DNA from 3 places in the Oceanobacillus sp. FSL K6-0251 genome. Region 3 is predicted to be linked to each of the others. Evidence: riboswitches for the same ligand, from Rfam matches in the RefSeq annotation. Region 3 holds a riboswitch; each other region holds the start of a gene.
The links. Region 3 has a riboswitch for S-adenosylmethionine ahead of MKY45_RS04150 (methionine ABC transporter ATP-binding protein). Riboswitches for the same ligand answer to the same signal wherever they lie in the genome.

Region 1 (10,191 bases), 2.6 Mb from region 3:
CGTTGTCCAATGGATGATTGTTGAAGGAAGCAAGAAACTGCGCATTCAGCGCCTGTTTTCCAAAATAGGAGTTGCTGATTCTGAGGATGGAATCCGAAAAACAACGGAAACTATCGGGAAATTTGCGTTCTATCTTATTTTACTCCTATTTATTCCTGGTGTACTGCAGGCTTTAAATATTCAGGGGGTTGCCGAACCGTTTAGCGGTCTGTTGGCGTCTGTTTTAAACTTTATCCCTAAACTTGCTGCAGCCATACTTATTTTTGCAGTAGGCTGGTTTGTCGGCAAGATTGTCCGCAGTGTCGTAACGAATTTATTAGACGCAGCAGGTACAGAGAAATGGATTCAAAAATTAAAGCTGTCCAATTTATTTGAAGGGACATCTTTTGCAAAATTTGTCGGAAACATTGTTTTCATTCTTATTCTGATTCCAATTACCATCTCTGCTTTAGAACAATTGGAATTAGCAGGGATTACGGAGCCGGCGATTGGCATGCTGCACAGTGTTGTGCAGATGATTCCGAATATCTTGATTGCAATTGGTTTAATTCTGGTTGGCATCTGGTTAGGTAAACTGATTGGCGAATTTGTCAGCAGTTATCTTGCTAAATTAGGATTTAATCGTTTTGTCTCCACGGTCAGCAATAATAAAGCAGTGGACCAGGCGAAATGGACACCATCTTATATTGGCGGCTATGTTGTACAGATTTTAATTATTTTCTTCTTAACGGTGCAGGCATTGTATATTATTCAGTTGGATTTCCTGGTAGGAATTGCAACCGCAATTACTGCTTATCTGCCAAATGTTCTGGCAGCAGTGCTTATTTTGGGCATTGCTTTATTACTCGGTTCAATGGTGCAAAAAGTATTACTGCATCTGTTAAATGGACCGGCAACTGGTGTACTTGCAGGGTTTGCCAAGTATAGTATTTTGATTCTGGCAGCATTTATGGCTGTATCCCAATTAGGTATTGCATCAACTATTGTAAATAGTGCATTTATCTTGCTGCTGGCCGCATTAGCATTGGCCTTTGGACTTGCCTTTGGTTTGGGAGGAAAAGATTTTGCAGCAAAATATCTGCAGAAATTTGATAGAACAATTGATAATACTTCCATTAATCAGGAGCAGCAGAATCGTACGGATAATACGGACAATAATGATAATCTGTAATAACAGTTTGAAAAGGCGTGTATACCTTCAAAGGTATATGCGCTTTTTTTCATATTTAAGAGATTATTTTCGTTTTTTGCGGAGAATATAATCGTGAGGTGATGATATTGGATAAACAAAAATATTTTATCAGTATTGGACAAGGTGAGATTTCCCGGATTCCGTATCAGGGAAATGATGATTTTGTGATTTATGCGACGGCAGAAGAGATATTAATGCTGCGCAGAAAATTTGAAGGACTGCATGAAGCGAGTTTTGACAGCTATAAACGTTCACATATCCCTTTTGTGCCCTACCATTTGGACACTGCCAATGATGTCTATGATGAAACGATGGCAGGAGTGTATCAAGCGTTATATGATCTGGGGGATGAAAATACGAAGAACCATATTCGGACTATGGGAATATTGGATGAAGAGTAGGTAAAAAAGTACTTTGGTATGAAAATGTTTAGATGATATAATAAAAAGGTACAGTATAGTGTATGGAAAATCAGAAATAAAGAATTTTTCATCAGTAAAAACAGGTTTTGTTTAGACAGGAAACATAGATAAGAAGAGGGAGTGCTTGTAGATGAGAAAGCTCGCTTTAATTCTTTGTTTTACAATGATGACAGCCGTTATTTTATCTATCACTGTACCTGGAGAGTCTGCTGGCGAAGGAAACAATCAGATTGATGCATCTGCAGAAGCAGAAGAAATGCAGCCGGATCAGGATGAAGTTATTCGCGTTATGAATGGGTTAGAAGATACATTGAAGCAGGATGCGGATGATTCGTATAAGCTGAAGCATTATGCAACAGAACAGGAGCTTACAGAAGCTTTTGAAGCATATGTTACACCAGAATTAGCCGCAGCCTTTGTTGACTATTACTTCCGGGCTGAAGCGGAAGGCGTTTATGTTATCCCGACACAAACGGAGCCATGGTTTCAAGAAGAAAATGAATATGATATGATAAATATATCAAATCATTCTGTACAAGTAGTACAGGAAAATGAAAATGACATGGTAGGGAGTTACACTCTTGTGGTGGAGATGGCATTTCAAAACGGCTGGAAAATTCAAGATATAAGCTATAAGTGATAACAGCCCTGTGGGAAAGTAGTGGAAGTAGTGAACGTTTTTAAGGATTTTTACAATAATACGGTACAATTATCTTTTTTAGATCATCCATTTTCAAAAAGCCCTAAGCATGTATGGGTGATTTGCAGATATAAAGATAGATGGCTGTTAACGGATCACAAGGAAAGAGGAATTGAATTTCCTGGAGGGAAGGTCGAACCTGGAGAGACAGCAGAGCAGGCAGCTGTCCGGGAAGTTATGGAGGAAACAGGGGCAACGGTAAACAAGCTCCATTACATTGGACAGTATAAAGTGGACGGGCGTTATGAAACAGTCATTAAGAATGTCTACTATGCGGAAATTGATGAATTGATTCCGCAATCTACTTATTATGAAACGAAAGGTCCGGTATTCCTAAAGAATATCCCGGCGAATGTAAAAAGGAAAACGGATTTTAGTTTTATTATGAAGGATGCTGTACTGGAATCCTGTTTGCTCCGGATAAAAAAATCGTATGTATAAAAATAGCAGTCAGCTGAGCGCTGGCTGCTATTTTCGGATCAGCATCTGCTCTATTTTTTCTACGGTTTTGTACATAATCGCCGCAAGGATAGCGATGATGACAAGGCTGGACATAACAAGCGTAAAATCAAATACCTGAAAGCCGTAAATAATTAAATATCCTAACCCCTGTTTGGAAACTAAATATTCCCCGACAATAACTCCTACCCAGGATAGCCCGACATTCACCTTTAAGGTGGAGATAATAGCTGGTAAGGAGGCAGGAAAAACCGCTTCTTTAAAGCATTGCCATTTTGTTGCTTCAAAGCTCCGCAACACTTTTAAATAATTTTGGTCTACCTCGTTGAAAGCCGCAAATACAACAAGGGTGGTAACAATAACAGAAATAATAAATCCCATCGCAATGATGGATAAATAGCCGGGACCAAGTGCTACGATGAGTATCGGGCCGAGAGCCACTTTTGGCATCGCGTTAAAAACTACCAGATAAGGATCCATGACTTTCGCAAAACGATGAAAGCTCCAGAGCATAGAAGCAATGATAATTCCGGCAATTGTGCCGATCAAAAAGCCGAGGATGGTTTCAAGCAGCGTAATCTGAATATGACTGAGTAAGGATCCCTCTAAGAGCCGGCTCCATATCGAGCTGAATACCCGGCTGGGCGAGCTGAAGAGCAGCGGATCTATCCAGTAAAACCTGCTGGCTGTCTCCCAGAGAGCAAAAAATAAAATTAAAATAGACAGCTGCCAGGTCAGTACAATCTTAGCCTCTTTTTTTAATTTTTGCTGATAGAGTGCAAATAACTTAGGGCCGTTCATAAGCATCCTCCTCTAGAGGCTTTACTGTATCTTTTTGCTGGTCTAAGTCCGCCCAGATTTTATCGAAAAGCCGGCTGTATTTTGGATGCTTTCTTGCCATAAACGGTGATTCATTTCGTAATTCAACAGGCACGTCATATACTTTTTCAATTGCACCGGGATGCGAAGACATCAGAATAATCCGGTCGCTCATTGAAATAGCTTCCCCAATATCATGTGTTACCAGAATCGCTGTTTTTTGATAAGCTTTTAATAAATCAGCTACCAATACTTCCAGTTTTAGCTTTGTCTGAAAATCCAGAGCAGAAAAGGGTTCATCCAGTAAGAGAATTTCCGGCTCTGTGATAAGTGTTCTGATTAATGCCGCCCGCTGCCGCATCCCTCCTGATAATTCATTAGGGTATTTATCTGCGACATTTTCTAGACCGACTTCTTCCAAAAGGGCAATTGCTCTTTGCTTTAAATCCTCTGGCTGCCGTTTTCTGATTCTGGGTCCAATGAGCACATTATCAATAATATTTTTCCAGGGAAACAGATAATCCTGCTGGAGCATGTAGCCGATTTCTAAATCGCTTCCCTCTATTTTCTTACCGTTCACTAAAATATTGCCTTCAGCAGGTTGCAGCATTCCAGAGATAAGAGAGAGCAGCGTAGATTTACCACAGCCGCTTGGTCCGAGCAATGAAATGAATTCATTCTTTTTCACAGAGAAAGAGATATTGTGCAGCGCTTCTGTATATTGTTTTTTGGAGAAGTAGTAATGAGATACCCGGTCTAATGTAAGATAAGACATTGTTGGCCTCCTTTATTCCCCGATAATCCGCTCTGCATACTCTGTGTTGACGAGATCTTCATAGGGAGCGTCTCCAGGGAGTTCTCCAGCTTCATCCATAATATCTTTTAGGTTTTCCCAGGCATCCTCTTTCAGCAGTGGAGATGTCGCAAAGGATCCCTGCTGTTTATAACGGTCGATGGCATTCGCGAGCATTTCTACATCGGTATCTTCAAAATATGGCTCTACCACTTCGGCAATTTCTAACGAATCTGTTTCCTGCACCCATTGCTGTGCTTTATAGATTGCTCTGGTAAATGCTTCGACCGTTTCCTCTTCTTCATCTAAAAAGCTTTGCTTTGCCATGAAGACAGTGTACGGCACTTGCCCGGATTCTTCTCCGAAAGAGGCGACAATCTCACCCTGGCCATTCGCTTCAAAAATACTTGCGGTTGGTTCAAATAACTGCACATACTCATAATCGCCGCTGGCAAAAGCGCCTGGAATATTTGCAAAATCAATATTCTGAACTAAATTTAAATCTTCTTGAGGGTTGATATCATGCTGCTTCAAAACATACTCTCCAACCATCTGGGGCATTCCGCCGACACGCTGGCCGAGAAAATGGCTGTCGCGTAAATCCTCCCAATTAAATTCTTCATCTGCATCCTTGGCTACTAAAAATGTGCCGTCTGTCTGAGTCAGCTGGGCAAAGTTCACGGCGTAATCCCTGGAATCCTGAGCATAGACATAGATAGATGTTTCTGAGCCGACCAGCGCAATATCTGCGCTGTCAGATAACAGTGCTGTCATTGTCGTATCGCCGCCCCATGTTGTTTGCAAATCAACCTCCAGTCCTTCTTCTTCGAAAAAGCCTTTTTCTAAAGCAACATATTGCGGTGCATAAAAAATAGATCGTGTGACTTCTGCAAGGTCTATCTGGGTCATTTTATTTTGATTACAGGCACTAATGAGAAGCAGAGAACAAATCAATAGAATGAAACAAGCAAGCTTTCTCATTTTCTTCTTCCTTCCTTTCTCAAAAAACTGTTCTTGAATATCTTCTATAAATATATGTTTCGCGGGATGATTGTGTGAACGCCTAGAATTTGGAGATTTTGTGAGGTGAAAAGGAAAGAGCAGCAAGAAAAAAGGGTAAATCCAAATTGGAGTTTACCCTTTTAACGCGTGAATATGCTATTTTGGAGAAGCTGTTTGATTATACTGGACGATACAGCGGACCAGCCTGTTGAATTGTTTCGCTGACTTCCGTGAATTTCTCGAAATTCATATGAAATTTTCCAGCTAATTTTTTAGCTTCCAATTCATAACTTTCCTTATCCGCCCAAGCATTTTTAGGAACAAGCACTTCATCAGGAACACCTGGAATGGATTTTGGAATAGCCAATCCGAAAATTTCATCTGTTGTTGTTTCCGCGTCATTTAACTCGCCGATTAAAGCGGAATGCACCATCGCACGCGTGTAGGATAATTTCATTCTCGTTCCCACACCGAACATGCCGCCGGTCCAGCCAGTATTAATCAGAAATACATTTGCATCAAATTTATCAATTTTTTCTCCGAGCATTTCTGCATAGACAGATGGATTTAATGGTAAAAACGGAGATCCGAAGCATGCTGAGAATGTAGCTACAGGCTTAGTTACACCACGTTCTGTACCAGCCAGTTTGCTCGTGTATCCGCTTAAGAAATGATACATTGCCTGCTCTTTTGTCAATTTACTGATTGGCGGCAAAGTACCGGAAGCATCTGCGGTCAGGAAAATAATTGTATTTGGATGTCCAGCCACACTTGGCTCTAAGCTGTTATCAATATTTTCTAATGGATAAGCTGCCCGTGTATTTTCTGTTAACGAAGTATCATCATAATCCGGGACGCGTGTATCTTCATCCAAGGCGACATTTTCCAGAACAGATCCGTAGCGGATCGCATCAAAGATTTGCGGTTCTTTTTCTGCGGATAAATTAATGCATTTTGCATAGCAGCCGCCTTCAATATTAAAGACACCCTCGTCACTCCAGCCATGCTCATCATCACCGATTAATCTTCTGTCAATGTCAGCTGAAAGTGTGGTCTTTCCAGTTCCGGATAACCCGAAAAATAAAGCAACATCGCCTTCATCTCCAACGTTAGAGGAGCAATGCATGGACAGAACATTTTGCTCAGGGAGCAGGAAATTAGCTACAGAGAAGATAGATTTTTTTATCTCTCCAGCATATTCTGTTCCGCCGATAAGCACAATGCGCTGTTCAAAGGAAATGAGAACAAAAGCCTCGGAGTTTGTACCGTCAACTTCCGGGTCTGCTTTAAAACCGGGAGCGGAGATTACTGTAAAATCAGCTTCATGTAATTGCTCCATGTCTTTTTCAACAGGAATAAATAATTGTCTTGCGAATAAATTATGCCAAGCGTATTCATTGATTACCTGAATAGGCAGTTTGTATTTTTCATCCGCACCCGCATAAGCTTGCAGGTGAAAAATTTCCTCTTGGTTATCTAGATAGGCAATCACTTTGCCCAGCAGCTGATTAAAGACTTCCTCTTCAATAGGCTGATTAACATTTCCCCAGTCTACCTTATCCGCTGACAAAGCATCTTTTACAATAAATTTATCTTTTGGAGAACGTCCCGTGTATTTTCCAGTGGTGGCACGGACCGCGCCAGTAGATGTTAATTTTGCTTCATCACGATGAATAATTTTTTCAATAAGCTGGCCAACAGAATAGTTGCTGTAAATATTAGTTAAAGTGAGCTCCTCCAGTATACTTCTCCGCAATATTTTCATAAAGCAATTATTCACTCCTTAATTAATGGTTTAGAATTGATTTTATCTTGAAATATGTTTATTAGTATAACACATTAAATATAATAGTCCATACTAATTTATGAAAAATTATTTTTTCTGTCACAAATGATAATAAGGTTGACAGGAGAGGCTTGTTTCGTTAATCTAAATATTGAACGGATACTCTTATTTGGAGATGGTGGAGGGACAGTCCCGATGAAGCCCAGCAACCTCACTTGAAGTGAAAGGTGCTAACCTGATGCAAGGATCATTCCTTGAACAATAAGAGCGAAAGGCCAATAAGTTTTCCTTTCCTCATATATTTTGAAGGAGAGGTTTTTTTGTTTTTAGGAGACTTTTTAAATATCCTCTAAAAAATGAAACCACATTGGGTGGAATGATAAATTTATATTGAAATAGAGTTCCGTAACATTATTGGAGAAGGGGAGTTAGCCTTATGGCTGCAAATCGTCGTTTATTTACTTCTGAGTCAGTTACTGAAGGGCATCCGGATAAGATGTCTGACCAAATTTCAGACGCTATTCTGGATGAGATTCTCTCGAAGGATCCGAATGCCAGAGTAGCTTGTGAAACTACGGTTACAACTGGAATTGTTTTAGTTGCCGGAGAGATTTCTACAAGTACATATGTAGATATTCCTGCAATTGTACGTGAAACAGTACAAGGAATTGGCTATACACGGGCAAAATATGGTTTTGATTCAGAAACATGTGCTGTATTGACTGCTATTGATGAGCAGTCTCCTGATATTGCCGGCGGTGTGGATGTTGCGCTGGAAGCAAGACAAGGACAAGAAAGCGAAGAAGAAATCGAGGCAATTGGTGCCGGTGACCAGGGATTAATGTTTGGTTATGCATGTAATGAAACTGAAGAGCTGATGCCTTTACCAATTTCTTTAGCACACCGTTTATCCAAAAGATTAGCAGATGTCCGGAAGGAAGAGATTATCGGCTATCTGCGTCCAGACGGGAAAACACAGGTAACCGTTGAATACGGTGAAGATAACCAGCCGCTGCGTGTAGATACGGTTGTCATTTCCGCGCAGCATCATCCGGATATTACGAATGAACAAATCGAAGCGGATATTATTAAACATGTTGTCGAAGCTGTTGTACCCGGTGAATTACTGGATGAAAAAACAAAGTACTATATTAACCCGACCGGGCGCTTTGTTTTAGGCGGTCCGCAAGGCGATGTCGGCTTGACCGGAAGAAAGATTATTGTAGACACTTATGGAGGCTATGCCAGACATGGCGGCGGCGCTTTTAGCGGTAAAGATGCAACGAAAGTGGATCGTTCTGCTGCATACGCGGCCCGTTATGTTGCTAAAAATATTGTTGCTGCAGGTCTTGCTGATTCTTGTGAGGTTCAGCTGGCTTATGCGATTGGCGTTGCACAGCCCGTTTCTATCTCAATCAATACGTTCGGTACAGGGGAAGTCAGTGAAGAGAGATTAGTGGAAGCAGTCCGGGAGCTTTTTGATTTGCGTCCGGCAGGTATTATCCGCATGCTTGATTTAAGAAGGCCAATCTTTAAAAACACAGCTGCTTACGGCCATTTCGGACGTACAGATATTACATTCCCATGGGAAAAAACAGATAAAGTCGAAGAATTAAAAGCGTTGACTGCAAAATAAAAAAACGTCAGGTGTTTGAAGATGCCTGACGTTTTTCTTTGGAATAGGATGGTTTTACTCATTTCCGCCCATGTTTGTTTCTTTTAAATAATATTGTCCTTTTTCCACATAGGATTTACGGATGCGGTCCATTTCTTGATAGTCTTTATCGGTTAATTCACGAACCACTTTAGCCGGCCTACCCATAGCTAATGTGCGGGGCGGTATTTTTTTGCCCGGCGGCACCAGACTTCCTGCGCCGACAAAAGCATGCTCCCCGATCTCTGCGCCATCTAAAATAATGGACCCCATGCCAATCAGCGCATGATGGCGTATAATTGCTGAATGCAAGGTGACTTGGTGTCCAACAGTGACATCATCTTCAAGAATTAACGGCATATCAGGACTTTGATGCAGCATAGAGAGATCCTGGACATTGGTACGCTTACCTATTTTTGTCGGTGCTACATCACCGCGAATCACCGTATGAAACCAAATACTTGCTTCTTCTTCAATCGTCACGTCTCCGTTGATTACTGCATTTTTGGCAATGAATGCGGCAGAATCAATAGACGGGGTTATTCCTTTATATGATTCAATCATTTGTATTCCTCCAACTCAGTCATATTGATTAAAGTATATCAAAGGAAATATTATCTGGAAAGGCAGTTCTAAATGAGTTGATTTTAGTACTGAATGAAGGAGAAAGACTTGTTATTCCTATCGTAATCTCCTAATTGTAGGCATATATTCTAAGTCATTTGTTTGATGTGGATAATAAGTTTGAATGTAGATTTATTTCTTTTTATCCTCTACAGATACGCATCTTTTTATGGTAGAATAAATAAGCTGGTTACTTAAGGATAGTAATAACATAAAGAGATAAACAGAAATGCTATTCTAAGTAATTTCCACGTTGTTGATTTGACAATGGGAGCAGTAACAGATGTTCCAGTCATAACTGGAATAAGTAATTGTATAAATCTGTTTTAATCTCGCTATGGATAATGGGACATCCATACAAACAGGCGGACTTTTACAGAGAGAGAAAGTTTTGCATGTGGCGCAGAGAACTGATTTATCGTTAAAAATGGGGTTGTACTTTCATGTTGATTCAAATTGTAATAGGGATTTTATTTTTTATCGGTGTCTATATACTGATAAGCGATGAGCAAAAATGGCTGCGTCTGACAACATTTGGTTATTTTATTTTGCTAACTATTATTTTTGCAGCCGGATATATGAATCAGTTGAACAGCCTGCAAGACCCTGAACTGGGTGACCTTTCTGCATTGCGCGACTGGGTTTATCTATTTGGATATTTATATTCTGTCCCGCTCATGGTTGTATCAGCTTATATTTGGATTCCCTATCCCAAAAAATATAAGACACTTCGCTCCCGT
Region 2 (10,191 bases), 2.7 Mb from region 3:
GTTTTCTTCTGTATCATTATGAGAAATATAGTTTTCTACATAGGTTAATGAGCTGCCTTCTTCTGCTACAACAAGCACGTGATTCAATAATGCGCTGCTGTTATCTTCCTGCCAGAAGATTGCTTGAAGCGGTTCTTCCACCTGTACATTTTTAGGAACATATACAAATACGCCGCCGTTCATCAGTGCTGCATGAAGCGCTGTTAAACGGTTCTGATCAACAGCAACTGCATCATTCATATAATATTTTTCAACCAGCTCGCTGTGCTCTCTGACTGCTGTAAAAATATCTGTGAAAATAACCCCTTTATCCTGAAGCTTCTGCGCAAGGCTGTTATATGCAGCTGTCTGATTACGCTGAATATATAGATTCTCCATGCTGGCATCTTCATCGAAGTATTCTTTTAATTCTTCAGGCAGTTCATCAAGAGAAGCGATTTTTGCCGCTTCTTTATAGGAATGCTGGAAATCTGTAAAATTCCAGTTTGAAATCTTTGTTTTATCTGGTTTTGGCATTTCTAGCGAATCAGCCATTTCCAAAGCTTTGGAACGAAGCGTAGCCATCCAGCCGAGTTCATTTCGTTCTTTGGAAAATGCCTGGATATATTCTTGATTGAATGAAAGCTTTGTTTCTACAGTCATGATTATCCCTCCTTACATTACGCGTTTTGTTCTGCAGTTTCTTCGTCTTCGATTCCTAATTCTTCTTTAATCCACTCGTAACCTTCTGCTTCAAGACGTTTTGCTAACTCTGGTCCGCCAGACTTCACAACGCGTCCCTGCATCATTACGTGTACGAAATCAGGTGTAATATAGTTTAATAGACGTTGATAGTGAGTAATAATCAAGCAGCCAAAATTATCCGAACGCATTTGGTTGATTCCTTTTGATACTACTTTTAATGCGTCGATATCCAGCCCTGAATCAATTTCATCAAGGATAGCAATGTTTGGCTCCAGCTGCATTAATTGCAGGATTTCGTTACGCTTTTTCTCCCCGCCGGAGAAACCTTCATTAAGGTAACGTGTTGCCATATTTTGATCAATATCAAGGTAATCTAAGTCCTTATCCAATTTTTTGATGAATTTCATCAATGGAATTTCATCGCCTTCTTCGCGTTTTGCATTAATCGCAGAACGTAAGAAGTCAGAAGTAGTTACACCGCTGATTTCACTTGGGTACTGCATTGCTAAAAACAGACCGGCACGGGCACGTTCGTCTACTTCCATCTCTAAAACATCTTCCCCGTCGAGGGTGATGGATCCTTCTGTTATTTCATATTTAGGGTGACCCATAATGGCAGATGCCAATGTGGATTTACCTGTACCATTCGGTCCCATGACAGCATGGAATTCTCCACCTTTAATGGTTAGGTCTACCCCTTTTAATATCTCCTTATCTTCAATAGATACGTGAAGATTCTTAACTTCTAATACTGAGCCTGACATAAATCATACCTCCAAAAACTGTATTTTAAATGAAATGAATATGATATCCATTCTCAATTTATTCTCATTACAATCTTAAAGCATTTCAAATTAATTCGCAACTGTTATCATTCGTCTTTAAAAAGCTTTTAACTATGCTTCTTTAGACACTTTTTTCATGATCTGTTCCCATTTAAAAAGCTGATGCCCCGTGACATCAGCTTTTGTTATTTTTATCTTAAATTACCAGAAACTGCTTCTGTAGAAAGTCTCTTCGCCTTCTGGTATTCCTGTTCTCTTTCTTTTTCCACTTTTAACTTTTTATTCAAGCTTCGGTCATATTCCTCGTAATTGACACCTCTTGATTGACCAATTCCTTTTTCCATTTCCGAAGTGTAGCTTAAACCATTTTCAGTGGTAATAATAAATCATCCTTTCGGTTTGTTTAACACATTCAATATGCTAACACAGGTATGATTCCCGCTCAAAATCGATTTAAACTTATATTTTCGGATAATTTATGAAAATCTTTCGCTATAGGTGGATATACTCTCACATTCTTAGTATTCTTCGGAAATGCTCTTTATTCTGCATCAGTTGGTGTTGGAATTACAGCACCATCATAGTTATCCGTAATAAAATCCTGTATTTCTTGAGATTGCAGTACCTCTACTAATGTATTTAATGCTTCGCTGTCTTTGTCTTCTGAACGTACAGCTATAACATTTACATAATCTGATTCATCGCCTTCAATGAAAAGCGCATCTTCAAGTGGATTTAATCCTGCTCCGATAGCAAAGTTGGTGTTAATAACCACTAATGAATCTTCTTCACTATTATAAATATCCGGTGTAATCTCAGGAGCAACGTCCGGGTGGAAGGATAAATCTTTCGGATTTTCCTCAATATCGTCTATTGTTGCAGCAACTTTATCCACATCTTCATTTAATGTAATTAATCCATTTGCTTCAAATAAAGATAAAATTCTCCCCTGATCTGATACAGAGTTACTTAATACTACCTCTGTTCCATCTGGAATATCATCAATACTTTCAATACCTTGAGAATAGACTCCCATTGGTTCTACATGAACCCCGCCAATAGATTCGATCTCATATCCGGCATCCTCTATCGTTTGGTCAAGAAACGGCTGATGCTGGAAGAAATTCGCATCCAGTGTTCCATTATCTAAATCATCATTTGGTAAAACATAGTCCTCATACTGTTCAATTTCTAATGTAATTCCTTCTTCTTCTAATAATGGTGCAGCTTCTTCTAAAATTTCAGCATGCGGGATACTGGAAGCACCAACTGTAATTTCAGTCGGCTCGTCCCCTTCACTGCCTGTACCTTCTTCATTATTGGAAGAATCATCATTTCCTCCGCATGCTGCTAAGAATAAAATCAAACTTACAGCTGCTAAAAACCAAAGCTTTTTCATGTTGAACGCCCCTTTTTTATTTTTTATTATGTGAATCAAGAAATTCTTGAATAGCACCTTTCTTAACGCTTGTCTATCTTTCTGGTTATAGCATCCCCAATAAATTGGAAGATAAATACGATAATCACAATGATGACTGTGCTGACAAATACAACATCCCAGCTTTTCCGCTGAAATCCGAAATAGTAGGCATGGTTTCCTAATCCGCCTGCTCCAATCGCTCCTGCCATCGCAGTATAACCGATTAAAGCAATCGCTGTAACCGTCAGCCCCGATACAAGTGCAGGCTTGGACTCTGGAAGCAGCACCTTAAAAATAATCGTACTTGCTTTAGCTCCCATTGCTTTGGCAGCTTCTACAACCCCTTTATCTACTTCCTTCAATGCAATCTCCACTAATCTTGCATAGAATGGAGCAGACCCGAGGATTAAAGCCGGTAAAGCAGCATTAGGTCCACGCAGTGTCCCCACTACAAAATCGGTGAAAGGAAATAACAGCAGGATCAATATAATAAACGGAACAGCACGAAATACATTGACAAATGTTGCAACAACAAAATTAATCAATCGATTTTCCCAAAAGTTCCCTTTCGACGTTAAAAATAACAGCAGCCCTAAAAGTAAGCCAATAATGGCTGTGCCGACTAAAGCTATAATGGTCATGTAAAGTGTTTCTTGAGAAGCTTCTACTAAATCTTCTATCGTAACGTTTGGAAATAATTCCTCAAGCATGCTGAATTACCTCCAATTCAATAACATCCTGTTCCTCCAGGTACTGCATTGCCTCTTTCAGCTGATTTCCAATCAGCTGAACAATCAATGTCCCATAGCTCCCGACCTGTGTCTGGGTGATTTTCCCCTGCAAAATATTAACATGGATATCAAAATTCTTCACAAGCTGGCTGATTACGGTCTGATTTGCACTTTCTCCTAAAAACTGAATCCGTAATAACGCGCCCTCTTGATATCTTTCCTTCAACTCTGTCATGTCTTCCTCTTCCTCATCCGGACCAGTCAGCTGTTCAACAAACTTCTGCGTTACCGGCTGCTTTGGTCTGGTAAATACATCGAGAACCGTTCCTTCTTCTACCACTTTCCCTTGTTCCATCACAGCAACCCGATTACAAATTTTGCGGATAACATGCATTTCATGGGTAATCAAAATAATGGTTAGACCCAGCTTTTCATTAATATCCTGCAATAAACGCAGGATTTGATTCGTTGTTTCCGGATCAAGTGCGGAGGTCGCTTCATCACAAAGCAGGACTTTCGGTGAATTCGCCAATGCTCTTGCAATTCCGACCCGCTGCTTTTGTCCGCCGCTTAACTGTGCCGGATAGGCATTTTCCTTTCCTGCCAAGCCTACTAATTCAATCAATTCCAGCACCCGCTTTTTCCGGTCGCTTTTCTCCACACCGGAAATCTCAAGCGGAAATTCTATATTTTCAGCGACTGTCCGGGACCAGAGCAGATTAAAATGCTGGAATATCATTCCAATATCCTGCCTGGCGATACGCAAATCCTTTTTCGATAAGGAGGTAATAACCTGATCACCGATTTTTATCGTACCTGTCGTCGGTTCTTCCAGCCTGTTAATCAAGCGGACAAAAGTACTTTTCCCTGCCCCGCTGTATCCGATGACGCCATAGATATCTCCATCTGCTACGTTAAGATTTAAATTATCAACAGCGACAATATCTTTTTTTTCTAAAGAGAATATTTTCTTCAATCCTTCAATGGATATCACTTTATTTCACTCCTATATGTGTACAAACCTATTTTATTGTGTACGATTTACTTTTCTCTTCATTGAAAAAGCGTCTTTCTGCAAGAGAACAGAAAGACGCTTTATTATACACAATATCGTCCATTGCTCCCTTATCTTTACAGTTTCCTGCAGGAATTGGCACCTTTTCAATGATTGAAGGTTGCCGCGGTTTCAATGGGCCAGTCCCTCCACCGCTCTTGATAAGAGTTTGCCTATTTTTAAATGAAGTGCCATTATAGTAGCATGCCATTTGTGCCTTGTCAATCACAATCCCTAGCCATTCACTCAGGTTTCTGTGGAATCTGCTGCTTCTCGTATATTGAACCGTCCTCTTGTACAGAAAAAACTTAGTTGTTTATTGCTGTGAATAATTCCGGTTTGTATTTCATCAAATACTGATAAATATTTGCTGTCGATTGAAACGTGTACACTTTCTCAATCATTTTACCGTTTTCCATAAATGCAAGACATGGCACGCTTTCGACTTGATGAGACTGCATAAAATCAGGGTGCATGGACGCGTTCATCTCCGTAAATATATCAGTTTTATGCAGTCTTTCTATTTTTTCAAGCATAGCGCGGGCTACCGTACATGTCCCGCAAAATGGTGTATAAATATATAGTATGAATCGTTGATGATTCTTTTCTTCTCCACTAAACTGTTTCAAGTTCATTCCCCTCAATCTTTTTCTTCCCATAAAATAATATATGCTGAGTGAAAGGATTACACTGATTGCGTATAAAACGACTTCGCATCTTTCCTTATTTATTTCCTCGGCGAATAGAATCCATTCTTATTTTAACGTTTTACGTTACCATTTTGCAAGGTAATTGAGATTGATTCCAATGCGTTTTCCTGCCAGAATACTTGCCAACATTCTTTTTGGGGTGGCGGCAACCTCACGAAATTCACTGCTTACATAAATATGCTCTGCGTGCGGCAGTTCCCTGGCTAGCTGTTTTCGGAGTTTCATTCCCGAATCATCCTCGTCCACCAGAATAAATACATCTGTATCGTCCAAATGATAATATTCCAACAGCTCTTCAAATTTTTCTACACCGATGGTTCCATTTGTACAAACAATGGTGATGGTATTGTCGTCAAGAATTTTTTCTAGATGCTTTTTATCAGATAACCCTTCAACGATTATGACTTTGTTGTAATCATCTTCCATCATCGTTTTGCACTCCTTATCGAAGTGATTAGGTAAACATCTTTTTTAACCTAATCCTATCCTATGCTTTTTCTATATTATATGAAAAGAAAAGAGCTAACTATACACGAATGTGGAAAAGTCAGCTCTTTTTCACCTATTTTTAGAGCCTTTTTTGAAAATTCAGGAGCAGCGCCTGTATTTTCTCTTTCTCTAAAATAGGTGTAATGTAATTTTATTATCCTTCGATAAATTCCTGGTATGCTTTCGAATCTAATAATTCCTCTAAATCTGCTTCATTCTCAAGTTCAATAACAATCATCCATGCTTTTTCATGCGGTGATTCATTCACAAGCTCTGGGCTGTCTTCCAGTTCTTCATTTACTTCTACCACTTTTCCGCTGACTGGAGCATACAGCTCGGATACCGTTTTAACAGATTCCACACTTCCAAATGGCTCTTCCAGCTCTAAAGAATCGCCGACTTCCGGTAATTCTACGAAAACAATATCGCCAAGCTCATCCTGTGCAAAGTCTGTAATTCCTATACGAACTTTTCCATCTTCTTTTTTTACCCATTCATGTTCTTTTGAATATAAATAATCATTTGGCAAGCTCATTTCGTATCCCTCCAACAAAACTTTATTCTCTTCAACTATACATGGAAGTCAGTTACATTTCTAGCACTATTTCCAGACAGATTCATAGGTTTCTTCTTTAAATCCGACAGTTACTTTCTTGCCGTCGGTTAAGACCGGTCTTTTGATGAGCATACCATCAGAAGCTAAAATCTCCGCCATTTCCTGCGGCGATAAATCATTTATTCTTTCTTTCAAATTTAATTCCCGATATTTTTTACCGCTGGTATTAAAGAATTTTTTAGGCGGCAGGTCGCTTGTTTCCATCCAAGACAGCAGTTCATTCGCACTTGGAGGCTCTTCAGCAATCGGAATCGCCTTATAATCAATTTGGTTTGCATCCAGCCATTTTTTTGCATTTCGACAGGTGCCGCATTTCGAATACCAATAAAAAGATAATGTCATTATTCTTCCTCCGCTTCTTCTATTGATCCTCTTTCGTTGGTCCCATAACGCCGGGCACCTCTAGGCCAGCCTGTCTAAGCAGCACAGTCATCTGACCGCGATGATGGATTTGATGACTGACCAGCATACGTAAAATACTTCCTTTCGGAGCAGGTCCGCCGAAATCACCTACTTCATTTACTAATGCTTCATCCGTCAGCTGCTCTTTTGCTTTCTCTGCAACGCTAGTTGAGATATCCTCATATGCTTCCAGTATGTCACTTGCTTTTGTTGGAACGGCGTCTGGATCATAAGAAGAGTCTAAATCAATTCCGACCAGGCTCATAAAGAAAACAGGACTATTCACCAAATGCCAGCCCAGCCAGCCAAGGCTGTTATGTCCTTCTACTATTGACTGATTTAATTTGTCATCCTCTAAAGCTTTTAATACAGATTTTGTACCATCAGCAGACTGTGACCATTCTGTTAAAAAATCATTTAAATTTCGATACATGCTAGTCCCTCCTAAGATAATGTTTCTTTTTTATTAGCGTACCACGAAACTTCTGCTTTAATCCAATATATTGAATCCATATCTGCTGGCCGTAAATGTAATCAGAAGTGACAAAATAAAAAAGTATTCGTACAATAATAGTTGTGGAAAAAAGAGGTCTTTTAAATTGTAATTCAAATTATTTTACATATCGGATGAACACTTAATAGAGAGAGGATATTTATTATGATAAAAAATTCTTTTCAAGCAAAATGTGCTGCGATTGCAGAAAACAAAATATTTACGAACACGATTATCGGATTAATTATCTTTAATGCTATTATTGTAGGCTTTGAAACGTACCCTGCTATTTCCAATCAATTCCCTTCTATCATTTATTGGCTGGATACTTTATTATTAGCTGTATTTACAATTGAAATTATTATTAGATTAATAGGAAGCTCTTCTCTTACAGCTTTTTTTAAGAGCCCGTGGAATGTGTTCGATTTCATCATTATATCGGCCAGTTTCGTATTCCTCGGCTCAAGTTACATCATGGTATTACGTATCCTGAGAGTTCTTCGTGTATTAAGAGCGATATCGATTATTCCGTCCTTAAGAAAAATGGTTAATGCGTTACTGCTGACGATACCTTCGATGGGAACAATCATGATTCTTTTAGGGCTGTTCTTCTATGTCTATGCCGTTATTGGTACCACTCTTTTTGCATCCATTTCTCCTGAATACTTCGGTTCTTTGCATCGAACCCTGCTCACCTTATTTCAGGTAATTACATTAGAGTCATGGGCAAGTGGTGTGATGTACCCTATTTTAGAACAAGATCCTTCCTCCTGGTGGTATTTTGTAACCTTTATTTTAATTGGCGCATTCGTTATTATTAATTTATTTGTCGGGGTTGTTGTCAATAATGTGGAAGAAGCAAGCCGGGAAGAGACACCATCGCCAACTGATTTAAAGTTGGAAGAAATGGAAAAAGAGCTGAAAGAAATTAAAGCTTTATTAAAAGAAAAATCCACGAGGGATTAGAACACGGGAGCTGTCATCAAATGCATCCTATGCATTTTGCGACAGCTCCTTTGTGTTAGTTAAACAATATATTTTTCTTCCTCAATAATCTTCGCAGCAATGTCACGTTTCTTCTTAACTACATTGATTGGTGTATGCCTTGTCAGCTTACGTAAAGAAGATAGCATGACGCGCAGTGAATCCCCTTCTTCCGCAGTAATCAGAATTTCTTTTGCTGCTGCTTCCATTCTGTTAAATGCTTCCTGTACATACACTTCCGTATATAGTAATTTCAGCTGTGCTTTTTCTGAACCGGCATTGGAAATGGCTTTTTCCGTACGAAGGATAGCAGATTCCATATTAAATACCTCTGCTGTCATGTCTGCTAATTTAACAAGGATTTCCTGCTCCCGGTCTAATTTTTTGCCGTATTTCTGTGCTGCCAATCCAGCTCCGAGCAAGATGAGCTTTTTCGCGTTCCTCAATAAATATTTTTCCTGCTCTAAGGCTTCTGTGCCGACTTCCTCCGGCATCATCATCATTAATTCTTCCTGCAGTCCCTGTGCCTTTTCCAATAATGGCAGCTCACCTTTCATTGCTTTTTTCAGCAATGTTCCCGGCACAAGCAGGCGATTGATTTCATTCGTTCCTTCAAAAATACGGTTAATACGGGAATCGCGATAAATTCTTTCTACTTCGTATTCCTGCATAAATCCGTATCCGCCATGGAGCTGAACGGCTTCGTCCACTGCATAATCCAACAATTCAGAAACCATGTATTTTGCCATCGAGCATTCAATTTGATACTCCGCGATTGCCCTGGCAACCTCACGTCCATCCTGCAGCTGCTCTTCAGATAATGCGCCCATCCGCTGTTCAAATAATCCGACAATCCGGTAAACGGCACTTTCATTGGCATACAGTTTGGAAGCAATCGTTGCTAATTTTTCCTGAGTCAGCGAAAAGCTTGAAATCGGTGTTTGGAACTGCTTGCGCTCACTTGCATATTTTACAGCTAATTCCAGAGTACGCTTCGATGCTCCGATACCGCCGACAGCCAATTTATAGCGGCCGACATTCAAAATATTAAAAGCAATCACGTGTCCGCGGCCTTTTTCACCAAGCAGATTTTCTACTGGAACCTCGGCATCCTCTAAGACCAGTGTTCTTGTAGAAGAGCTCTTGATTCCCATTTTCTTTTCTTCCGGCCCTGTAGATACACCCGGATATTCTCTTTCCACAATAAAGGCGCTGAAATGCTCGCCGTCAATTTTAGCGTAGACGATAAAGACATCTGCAAAAGCAGAGTTGGTAATCCACTGCTTCTCGCCATTTAAAATATAATGCGTGCCGGCATCATTTAGTTTGGCTGTTGCTTTTGCACCAAGCGCATCAGAACCTGAACTTGGCTCAGTCAGTGCATACGCAGCAATTAACTCACCTGTGGCTAATTTAGGAAGATATTTTTCCTTCTGTGCATCGTTCCCAAAGAAGACGATTGGCAGCGAGCCGATTCCGACATGTGCGCCATGCGTAATAGAGAAACCGCCGGCGCGGGAGAACTTCTCTGCAATCAAGGAAGAACTGATTTTATCTAATGCGAGTCCTCCATATGCCTCCGGAACATCAGCACCTAATAAGCCTAATTCCCCGGCTTTTTTCAGCAAATCCACGGAATGCTCAAATTCTTGATTTTCCAGATTATCGATTTTAGGAACGACCTCTCCTAATACAAAATCCTCCGTTGTTTTCGCAATCATCTTGTGCTCATCGGTAAAATCTTCCGGTGTGATAATGTCTTCTGCCGCAATATCCTCTACTAAAAAACCGCCGCCTTTAAATAGTCTTTCTTTTGTTTCACT
Region 3 (10,191 bases):
CTAAAACAATGGATTCACCAAATATCATTTCTTTGTCGTACTGGCTCTTCCCGCTTTTCAATACTTCAAATAAACCCGTATTGGGAATGAATTGATCAATTGATTTCCCAGAAACATGCCCAAACTGCTGATCCTCACGAAACAGGATTTGTTTTGCTGCTTTGTTTATCATCGTTATCATTCCATTATGATCAACCGCTATCATTCCTTCATGCGTGGATTGCAATATTGCTTCCTTTTGCAAAAGTAAATAAGAAATATCTTTTGGCTCCATATTGAATAATAGCTTTTTGATATGATGGGCAATAAAAATGGCACCTGCAATACCTAATACAACAATTCCTATCATGGTAAGCCACAGGGACTTGCTCTGATTCGCTATAATGCTTTGGACATCCTCATTTAGAAAGCCTACGGATACTACGCCGATGATATTCCCTGTCTCATCTCTTACTGGCACCTTTCCGCGAATAGACAATCCAAGTGATCCCTCGCTCTGAGATACATAAGCTTCTCCTTCTTGTAAAGCACGAGCATTATCTCCGCCAATCATTTTTTCCCCGATTCTTCCTGGGTCTGGATGGGAATAGCGGATTCCTTCCTTATTTCCCACAACAATAAATTCAGCAGCCGTTTCTTCCTGAATCGGAGCAACAATTTCCTGAATGACTGAAGCAGGATGATTTAACTCGAAGGCCGAACTGATTTCTGGTATATTAGCGACACTTTGAGCTACGCTTAGCGCACGTTTCCCAACCTGGTCTTCAATGGTGTTAGAAATAAACGAGTGGAGAAACCAAGTAAGAAGAATAAAAATACCCAAAATCAACAGGCTAATCAGAATAATCATTTTGCTTTTTAAACTCAATGTTGCTTTAGGTTCCAAATTTCTCTTATTATTTGGCTTATGAAAATGAAACATATTGTTGATCTCCTCGTTATGTAAAGCTTGCAGGAAAGATTGTGTATAGGCAGCTTTAACCAAATCTCCCTGTCTCAAGCTTTTCTAATTATCTCTGCCATTCTATTATAAGGGGAAAGAGATAAGTATGTCACTTTTTCGATAAACATACTAGCCTTGTATAATCCCCATTGCATTTATCTGATCATTGATTGTAAGTCCTTATCTCTAACTTCTTCCACAGAGTGTCCTTGACTATTTTTTCAAGGCGGCAGATGTCCTTTTCCTATGGTTTTCTCTTTCTTGACAGTACACATCATTTCGAATGCATATTGATTTCCTTTTTCACATTCTATTATTTTGTAAATAAAAAAAGTAACCCCTTACGGCAATCGAGTTAAAGAGGTTACTTTCTATTAAATTATCATTATATACCGGATTTTAACGTTGTATGAATTTTCTGCAGACATGATTTTTCTATCTATTATCCTTCTATATCACGTCGCTTATATCCCCATGCACCAATAAATATCAATAATACACCTATTCCAGAGAGAATCAATAGAGAGGCATAAGACAGTTCCTCACTGGGGTAAACTGGAACATGTTCATAGACCGATAGCTTTCTTACCCAATCCGGAAGCTCTAAAATATCTCCTAAATAGATGACGATAAACCCGTAAACGAGGAAGAGCCACACAAGTGAAATTGCTCTGGGAAGCCAGCCGATTAATAAAACAGCCAAGCCTAACACAAGCAGAACCGCTGGAATATACACAACGGAAGCTCCCATGACATCTCCAAGAGGCATCATGTCCTCACTGATAACCGTTCCCACACTCCATAATGCAAACGCCTGTAATATCGGCAGCAGAATCGCAATTAGAATAGCCGGAACAAGATAAGCCCTCAGCAGCTGCATCCGTGACACTGCCCTGCTGAATACAAGTTCTGTCCGATTGGATTTTTCTTCTCCGCGCAGCCTCAAAAAACTGATAATTACCGGCGCCGTAATAAATAATGTCATGATAGCCATCAATAAAACAATAAATTGCTCCATGACATTTCCTTCGCCTGTTAAAAAGGCTTGCATCGCTTCATTCTCTAAAAAGAAGGCTTCTAAATCTCCTAATATAAGCGCAAAAACAATATGAAGCAGCAAGATGCCAATCGTCCACATGAAAATCATTGTTTTCTGTAAGCGGATGACCAGCCCGACCTTTGTTTTTAAAAAGGCAGAAGCACGCACTGAACCTGCCCGTTCAGGTAATAACCCATCCCCTATATCACGTTTTGCCTGCAGGATAAATGCTATAATACCTAGTCCCAGACTGCTTACCAGCAATAAACCGATTGGAAAGATGTTATTGTCCACAAAAACATACGCTCTTGATAACCAGCCAAGCGGACTGATCCAAGATAAAAACGCCGCTTCCACATCCCCGACAGCTCGTAAAATATAGAAGAAAAACAACGCACCAAACCCCAAAATACTAGTTCCTCTTGAAGTGACCGAAAAATGAGCAAAGAATGCTGTCATAGTACCAAACAGCAGTCCAAAGCTCCCCAAAAGACTGCTATAAAGGACAACTCCAGAAAATCCAAAGCCGTCTATCTGCATAAAGCCCATTGCTGCCGCAAGCAGGATAACGAATAAAACATTCGCAGACAGCATGACCATAAAGGAAGCCGTTAGATAGCTTAAACGTCCGACAGATCGAGATTGAACAAGCTCTAAGATGCCATTCTCCTCATCATCCCTTGTCAGCTTCGACATGAGTAAAATATTCATAATAGCCACCGCAATGGCAGAAAATAATAGCATCTCCAGCGCAAATAAGCTGCCAATCTTCTGGTAATGATCATACCCTATTCCAAGCATGGCAATCATGGCCGGATTTTCCATCGTCATGGAATAAGCTTCTCTGGATGCCTGATCAGGATACAGGTCTGGGTACGCATAAGCTACAGAGCAGCTTACCAGAACAAGTCCAGACAGCCACAGCAGCAGCCGCAGTCGATGCTGTCTCATTAAAATAGGGAACAATATCCCCGTTCCTTTGATATGTTTTCTCATCACGCATTCTCCTCGCTGCTTCGTCCCTCGTAATGACGCATAAATAAATCTTCCAGCGTCGGCGGAGTGCTTTCTAGTTTCCGTACGCCATATTTATTTAAATAGTTGATAATCTCCTCCATATGATCTGTATCTGCCTGAAAAGTAATTTGTCCTTCTGCTTCTTCTAACTGGTGTACACCGGACAGATTTGCGAATCCTTCTGGAATTTCTCTGGTTTCTACCTGCATCTGCATTCTTGTTAAATGACGCAAATCATCCAGTGTACCTCTTTCAATGATTTTTCCTTTGCGAATAATTGCAACACGATCACAAAGCTTCTCGACCTCCGATAAAATATGACTGGATAAAAGTACTGTCTTCCCTGCTTCTTTCATTTCTCTTACACCCTGCTGAAAAATATGCTCCATCAGAGGGTCAAGTCCCGAGGTCGGCTCATCCAGGATAAATAAATCAGCTTCTGAAGCAAAGGCAGCTATCAGAGCAATTTTTTGCCGGTTTCCCTTCGAATAAGACCTTGCTTTCTTCGTCGGGTCAAACTGAAATCGTTCTACCCATTCATCACGTTTTTTCTCAGAATAGCTCCCGTTCATTTTCAGTAAAACATCAATCACTTCTCCGCCCGTTAAATTGGGCCATACATACACATCTCCCGGTACATAGGCACAGCGTTTATGAATATCTGCAGCGTCCTTCCATGCATCCTTCCCAAATAAGGTTGCGCGCCCCTCTGTTGCCTTTAACATTCCTAATAAAATACGTATCGTTGTTGACTTCCCCGCTCCATTCGGTCCGATAAATCCATAAATTTCTCCTTCTCTTAATTCCATTGACACGTGATCCAGTGCTTGAAAATCACCAAATCGTTTTGATACCCGGTCCAGCTGCAGTACAGTCATAAGAAATCCTCCCCTGAAAGTTTTGAAATATTTAACCTGATATATTTCATAATATAGATAAAATAATTTTACGTCAATAAGTTTTGAAATATTATTATATTTATATTTCATTTCTAAATGTGATATGATAAAGTAAAACCTTATTCAGTGAGGGCTTTTCGACACACAGCTCTATACGATGGGACGAGTAATCGCAATGGTTTTCGGTGGGGCGAGTAACCGCAGTCCCAGTCCCATCCAGTTACACTGTGATAATTACGGGGGTGACAGGCTATGGATGGATTTGAACGCAGAACATCAATCAAAAAAGAAAAGATTTTAAATACAAGCGCAGCATTATTTAAAAAAAATGGCATCAAAAAGGTTTCCATCTCAAAGATTGCAAAGGAAGCAAGTGTGTCGCAGGTAACCATTTATAATTATTTTGATAGCAAGGAAAAATTATTGCATGAAGTGCTTGTCTACTATACGAATCAAATGTGGGAAATATATCATAAACTCATTGAAAAGCCGATATCGTATGAAGAGAAGATGAAGCAGCTTATCTTCTCTGAAGCACAAATCGTAAATGATGTACACGAAGAATTTTCCAATTATATGATGGAGCAATATAAAATACCAGGTAATTTTATCGAGCGTCTCTACCAGGAAAAGGCACTTCCAGCAATGATGCAGCTCGTTCAACAGGGCAGGGATGAAGGTTTTATTGATCCTGCTATCAGCGATACAGCTATCTTCGTCTACCTTCAGATGTTTAGCGATTATTTACAAAAAGGAGATGCCATCGAACAGCTCGTTCCGCTGACAGAAGAATTAATGAAGTTGTTTTTCTACGGAATTGCAGGAAAAAATGATAATTAAAAAACCTGGCTGTTAGATAAAAAAATCCAACAGCCAGGTTTTATTTTATTTTTTTACTTTCGAGACAATAATCATAATGACTGCGACAATAACTGCCGGCAAAAGCCAGCCCAAACCTTCTGCATAAAGCGGAAGAGTATCGCCTAGTGTCTCAATAAGCGTATCTAACCATCCAGGCAGCTCTAATTCTAATGACTGATAAAGCGCTACAAGACCGTCTATGATACTAAATATGAACGTAACTGCAATAGTCGGGATGTAGACAAGACGTGAATGGTTGAAAAACGGTGATACGAACGTCAGCAAAACTAATACCATTGCCAGCGGATATAAGAACATAAGTACCGGCGTAGAAAAAGCAATAATATTTTCTAAACCAAAGTTAGCTATGACAAAAGTTAAAATGGAAAAGAAGAATACCCATGGCTTATAAGCAATCGCCGGAAACAAGGTATGGAAATACTCTGCATTTGCTGTAATCAGACCAATAGCAGTGGTCAAACAAGCTAATATAATAATAGCAGCCAGCAAAATCGTTCCAAATGTACCGAAGTAATACGCTGCAGCACCGCTTAACACAGGCCCTCCATTTTCCAATACACCTAATTCTGTCACACTTGTTGCACCCAGGTAAGAGATTCCTACATAGATGATAACCAGCAGTGCTGTCGAAGTTAAGCCTATCTTCGTCACCGCAGAGAGAATTTGATTATTATCTGTAATTCCAAACCCTTTGATAACATTAATAATAATAATCCCAAATACCAGTGCTGCCAAAGCATCCATCGTATTATAACCTTCTAAAAATCCGATAAAAAAGGCGGAAGTCTGGTATGCTTCCTCTGGAGCCTGAATCGTCCCCATCGGATTAAAGAGGGCAACTGCCAATAAAACAAGCAGTAAAACAACCAACACTGGCGCTAAAAATTTCCCAATATTATCAACAATTTTAGATGGAAATAACGAGACAAGCAGGGCAATTAAGAAAAAGACTCCGGTAAAAATCAAGAGAACCGTTGATTGAGATCCTTCGCTTACATATGGACCAATACCAACCTCATAAGCCACTGTTCCTGTTCTTGGAGCTGCAAAGAATGGTCCGATTGTTAAGTAAAGTAACGCCGTAAACCCAAGACCATAAACAGGATGGACACGGCTGGCAAGCTCCTGCAGATTATTTTTTCCAGAGAAGCCCATTGCCATAATACCCAGAAAAGGCAACCCTACTCCAGTGATTAAAAAGCCAATCGTAGCCGGGGTAATATTATCTCCTGATAATTGTCCGAGCTGTGCCGGGAAAATCAGGTTCCCCGCTCCAAAAAATAAAGCAAATAACATAAATGCAATTGCTAAATAATTTCCTATACGCAGTTTGGTATTCATTTTTATTCCTCCTACCTCCAAACCAAATAATTCTTGGAATTATCTAATTATTTAACATAATTTGACACGATTTCTATCTTACTACTTTCACATATGAAATGCAACGGAAAAAGGGATGAATAAGAGACACGGAAAAAATTCCCATCCTGCCTTGTTTTGCTGTTTTCTCATATTTTTTATAGACAATCGCACTGCAAACTTATACTATTAGATGTAATTATAAAATTCACAAACTAGTATAAAGAGGTCGATAGATGATGAAGTTATCCCGTCGTGTAGAAAAGCTTCCTGCTCAATTTTTTGCATCCCTTGCCGGCAAAGTCGCTGCAGCCCTGGAAGAAGGAAGAGATATTATCAATCTCGGACAAGGCAACCCGGATCAGCCGACACCGCCGCATATTATCCGTACACTTCAGGAAAGCGCCGAAAATCCGGCTGCCCATAAATATTCCCCTTTCCGCGGTACCGATGAATTAAAAGGGGCTGCAGCACAGTTTTATAAAAGAGAATATAATGTCGATTTAGATCCTGCTTCAGAAATTGCTATTTTGTTCGGAAGTAAAATTGGCTTGGTAGAACTCCCTTTAGCTGTTATGGATGAAGGCGAATTAATGCTCTTGCCAGACCCTGGATATCCAGATTATTTGTCCAGTGTTTCATTAGCAGACGTTACTTATGACACGTTTCCATTATTAGAGGAAAACAATTTTTTACCAGATTATGCTGCCCTGACGCCGGAACAAAAGAAACTTGCCAAGCTATTATATCTCAACTATCCAAACAACCCGACCGGAGGTGTCGCAACGAAAGAATTTTTTGAAGATACCGTTGCGTTAGCGAAGGAAAATGATATCGGTGTTGTTCATGATTTCGCTTATGGAGCCATCGGTTTCGACGGCTATCAGCCAATAAGCTTCCTACAGACAAAAGGAGCGAAAGATGTCGGCGTTGAGCTGTACACCCTTTCCAAAACCTATAATATGGCCGGCTGGCGAGTCGGTTTTGCTGCTGGCAACAAAGATATGATCGAAGCGATTAATATTCTGCAGGACCATTTATTTGTCAGTCTTTTCCCAGCTATTCAAAAGGCAGCTGCGGAAGCATTATTAGGGGACCAAAGCTGTGTCACCTCGCTTGTGGAACGCTATGAACAGCGCAGAGATGTTCTCATAGAAGAATGCAGACGTATCGGCTGGGAAGTCACTGCACCGAAAGGCTCTTTCTTTGCCTGGCTCCCTGTACCAGCGGCATTTACAAGTGAAACATTTGCTGATTATTTATTACAAGAGGCGGATGTAGCCGTTGCAGCCGGGAATGGTTTCGGAAAGAATGGAGAAGGTTATATACGCGTCGGATTACTCGTAGAAGAGAATCGTATTCGCGAAGCTATTCGACGTATTGAGAAACTGCAGCTGTTTCAAAAATAAATATTGACGAAACTTGTAAAATAAGATACTTTTAAAGAATACAATTCAATTACTACCACACCTCTTATCCAGAGCAGCTGAGGGACTGGCCCGTTGAAGCTCGGCAACCTTAAAAAAAGGTGCTAATTCCAGCAAGACACCCGTCTTGAAAGATGAGAGCAGAAAATAAGATTACATTTTCGAGCCTCTCTTACCCTAGAGAGGCTCTTTTTTAGAAATTGTATCGATTCTGACAAGACAGCTGCAAACAATATTACCTATCAACTGCAGCATAATGATAGAAAGGCAGGAAAAACAGCAGATGATCAAATTAGAGAATGTCACAAAAGTTTTCCCCTCCAAAAAAGGAAAGGATGTTACTGCACTGGACGATGTGACGATTTCTGTCAATAAAGGAGAAATCCATGGCGTAATCGGCTACAGCGGTGCAGGAAAAAGTACATTAATTCGCTGTGTCAATTTACTGGAGTCTCCTTCGAAAGGAAAGGTTTGGATTGATGGAACCGACTTAACGAAGCTGTCAAAAGAAAAGCTCCGGCAAACAAGACAAAAGGTCGGCATGATTTTTCAGCATTTTAATTTATTAAGGACTGCCAGTGTCTATGATAACATTGCGATTCCATTAAAATTACTCGGCGTACCGAAGGCAGAGGTTAAGGAAAGAGTCATGAAATACTTAGATATTGTCGATTTATCTGAGAAAAAAGATGCTTATCCTTCCCAGCTTTCCGGCGGTCAAAAGCAGCGTGTCGCTATTGCCAGGGCGCTGTCACAGGAGCCACAGGTCCTCCTGAGCGATGAGGCAACCAGCGCACTCGACCCAGAAACGACAAATTCCATTCTCGAACTATTATTAAAAATTAATGCAGAGCTTGGGATCACAATACTATTAATCACGCACGAAATGAACGTTATCCAAAAAATATGCGATTATGTCTATGTTATTGAAAACGGAAACCTCATTGAACAAGGTTCGACGATAGAACTATTTACAAAACCTAAACAGCCGACGACTAAAAAGTTCTTAAATACCATTTCACAACGAAAATTATCGGATCGTTTAATTGATGAATTGAATTTAGAAGGCAAAGTAATTCGTTTAACCTTCCTTGGTGAAAATACAGGTCAGCCGCTGCTGTCTAAGGTAACACAGCAATTTTATGTAGAGCCGAATATTCTGACTGCCAATATTATCGAATTAAAAAATGGCATTGTCGGCAACCTTGTCGTTCATTTGATTGGCAGTGAGCATCAAGTAGAACATTCTCTCTCCTTCTTAAAAGAACAAGGCGTAGAAGTAGAAGAATTGGGGGTGAATTAACATGCAGGCATTTATTGATCAATGGGGTTCAGAGTTTTATGATGCCATAATAGAAACTCTTCAAATGGTTTTAATCTCTTTATTTTTCGCTGTTATTATCGGCGTTATTTTAGCTATTCTATTAGTTTTGACACGTCCGGGACAACCCTTGCAAAATAAGTTTGTTTATCAGTCTTTAAACCTGCTGATTAACGTCATCCGGTCCATTCCATTTATTATTCTTTTATTCTTTATGCTTCCTTTCACCAAATTGATTGTAGGTGTAACCATTGGTGTAAAAGGAGTTATTGTGCCGCTCGTTGTCAATGCAGCTCCTTATATCGCCAGACTGATTGAATCCTCCCTGTTAGAGGTCAACCAAGGTGTTATCGAAGCATATCGAGCGATGGGAGTAAAGACACATCAAATTATTTGGAATGTGATGCTGCGTGAAGCGAGACCAGCCATTGTTCTTGCATTAACCATCGCAACAATCAGCCTTATCGGGGCAACTGCTATGGCCGGATTAGTCGGCGCTGGAGGCCTGGGTGACTTAGCTTACCGATTTGGACACTTGCGTTATGAAACAGACGTCATGTACGTTACGGTTATTATGCTCGTTATTATCGTTCAAGGTCTTCAGTCTCTTGGAAACCGACTCGCCGAACGATTGAAAAAAGATTAATTGGAGGAAAAAATATGACAACCTCATCCAAGAAAGGCTCTTTCTTAGAGCATATAACCATACAAGATTCCTTTCCAATTGGCACTGCACAGCTTGAAGCTGCAGCAAAGCATGCCCTGCCGGCAGAAGTATTTGGCCACATCCGCTCTGGTGCCGGCGGGGAAGAAACGTTAAGAAAAAACAGAGAAGCCTTTGAGAAATATTCGATTATTCCCAGGTTTTTACGTAATGTCTCCGAAGTGGACACATCTATACGTATTTTAGGAAAAGAATATGCTTCCCCATTAATGGTCGCTCCGATAGGACATTTAAAAATGGTTCATGAAGAACCTGACTTTGCCATTGCAAATGTTGCGGCTTCGATGAATATTCCATACATTCAAAGCACTGTTACAGCAAGATCTATCGAAGAAGTCTCGGAAGCTGTTCCTCATGGACCAAAATGGTTTCAATTATACTGGTCCAATAATGATGCTATTTCCTACAGTATGGCAGAACGCGCAGAAAAAGCCGGATATGAAGCGATAGTGGTCACCGTGGATACTATGATTCTCGGGTGGCGTGAAGATGATATGAGGCATCAGTACTCCCCATTGAAAAAAGGGTATGGAAAAGCAAACTATGTCCAGGATCCTGCATTTCAAGAAGGCTTAAAGGA

Region 1: it holds a riboswitch for S-adenosylmethionine, as region 3 does, so the genes downstream of both, metK (methionine adenosyltransferase) here and MKY45_RS04150 (methionine ABC transporter ATP-binding protein) in region 3, are expected to answer to the same signal.
Region 2: it holds a riboswitch for S-adenosylmethionine, as region 3 does, so the genes downstream of both, MKY45_RS17375 (methionine ABC transporter ATP-binding protein) here and MKY45_RS04150 (methionine ABC transporter ATP-binding protein) in region 3, are expected to answer to the same signal.

The regions. Positions count from the first base shown of each region.
Region 1 is NZ_JBBORS010000001.1:3,385,504-3,395,694, reverse strand. It holds gene MKY45_RS16890 (mechanosensitive ion channel) at 1-1,171, shown strand, start outside; gene MKY45_RS16885 (hydrolase) at 1,273-1,593, shown strand; gene MKY45_RS16880 (hypothetical protein) at 1,745-2,254, shown strand; gene ytkD (RNA deprotection pyrophosphohydrolase) at 2,285-2,755, shown strand; gene MKY45_RS16870 (ABC transporter permease) at 2,783-3,574, opposite strand; gene MKY45_RS16865 (ABC transporter ATP-binding protein) at 3,561-4,367, opposite strand; gene MKY45_RS16860 (ABC transporter substrate-binding protein) at 4,380-5,366, opposite strand; gene pckA (phosphoenolpyruvate carboxykinase (ATP)) at 5,566-7,152, opposite strand; SAM riboswitch class I at 7,336-7,441, shown strand; gene metK (methionine adenosyltransferase) at 7,610-8,809, shown strand; gene MKY45_RS16845 (gamma carbonic anhydrase) at 8,864-9,391, opposite strand; gene MKY45_RS16840 (hypothetical protein) at 9,895-10,191, shown strand, end outside.
Region 2 is NZ_JBBORS010000001.1:3,489,621-3,499,811, forward strand. It holds gene sufD (Fe-S cluster assembly protein SufD) at 1-642, opposite strand, end outside; gene sufC (Fe-S cluster assembly ATPase SufC) at 660-1,448, opposite strand; gene MKY45_RS17360 (hypothetical protein) at 1,661-1,813, opposite strand; gene MKY45_RS17365 (MetQ/NlpA family ABC transporter substrate-binding protein) at 2,011-2,868, opposite strand; gene MKY45_RS17370 (methionine ABC transporter permease) at 2,931-3,599, opposite strand; gene MKY45_RS17375 (methionine ABC transporter ATP-binding protein) at 3,592-4,614, opposite strand; SAM riboswitch class I at 4,743-4,842, opposite strand; gene MKY45_RS17380 (thioredoxin family protein) at 4,983-5,303, opposite strand; gene MKY45_RS17385 (toprim domain-containing protein) at 5,448-5,813, opposite strand; gene gcvH (glycine cleavage system protein GcvH) at 6,028-6,408, opposite strand; gene MKY45_RS17395 (arsenate reductase family protein) at 6,475-6,831, opposite strand; gene MKY45_RS17400 (DinB family protein) at 6,851-7,324, opposite strand; gene MKY45_RS17405 (ion transporter) at 7,550-8,350, shown strand; gene MKY45_RS17410 (acyl-CoA dehydrogenase family protein) at 8,410-10,191, opposite strand, start outside.
Region 3 is NZ_JBBORS010000001.1:825,742-835,932, reverse strand. It holds gene MKY45_RS04180 (sensor histidine kinase) at 1-922, opposite strand, end outside; gene MKY45_RS04175 (ABC transporter permease) at 1,386-2,978, opposite strand; gene MKY45_RS04170 (ABC transporter ATP-binding protein) at 2,978-3,877, opposite strand; gene MKY45_RS04165 (TetR/AcrR family transcriptional regulator) at 4,151-4,738, shown strand; gene brnQ (branched-chain amino acid transport system II carrier protein) at 4,784-6,121, opposite strand; gene MKY45_RS04155 (pyridoxal phosphate-dependent aminotransferase) at 6,379-7,548, shown strand; SAM riboswitch class I at 7,610-7,707, shown strand; gene MKY45_RS04150 (methionine ABC transporter ATP-binding protein) at 7,850-8,869, shown strand; gene MKY45_RS04145 (methionine ABC transporter permease) at 8,865-9,533, shown strand; gene MKY45_RS04140 (alpha-hydroxy-acid oxidizing protein) at 9,548-10,191, shown strand, end outside.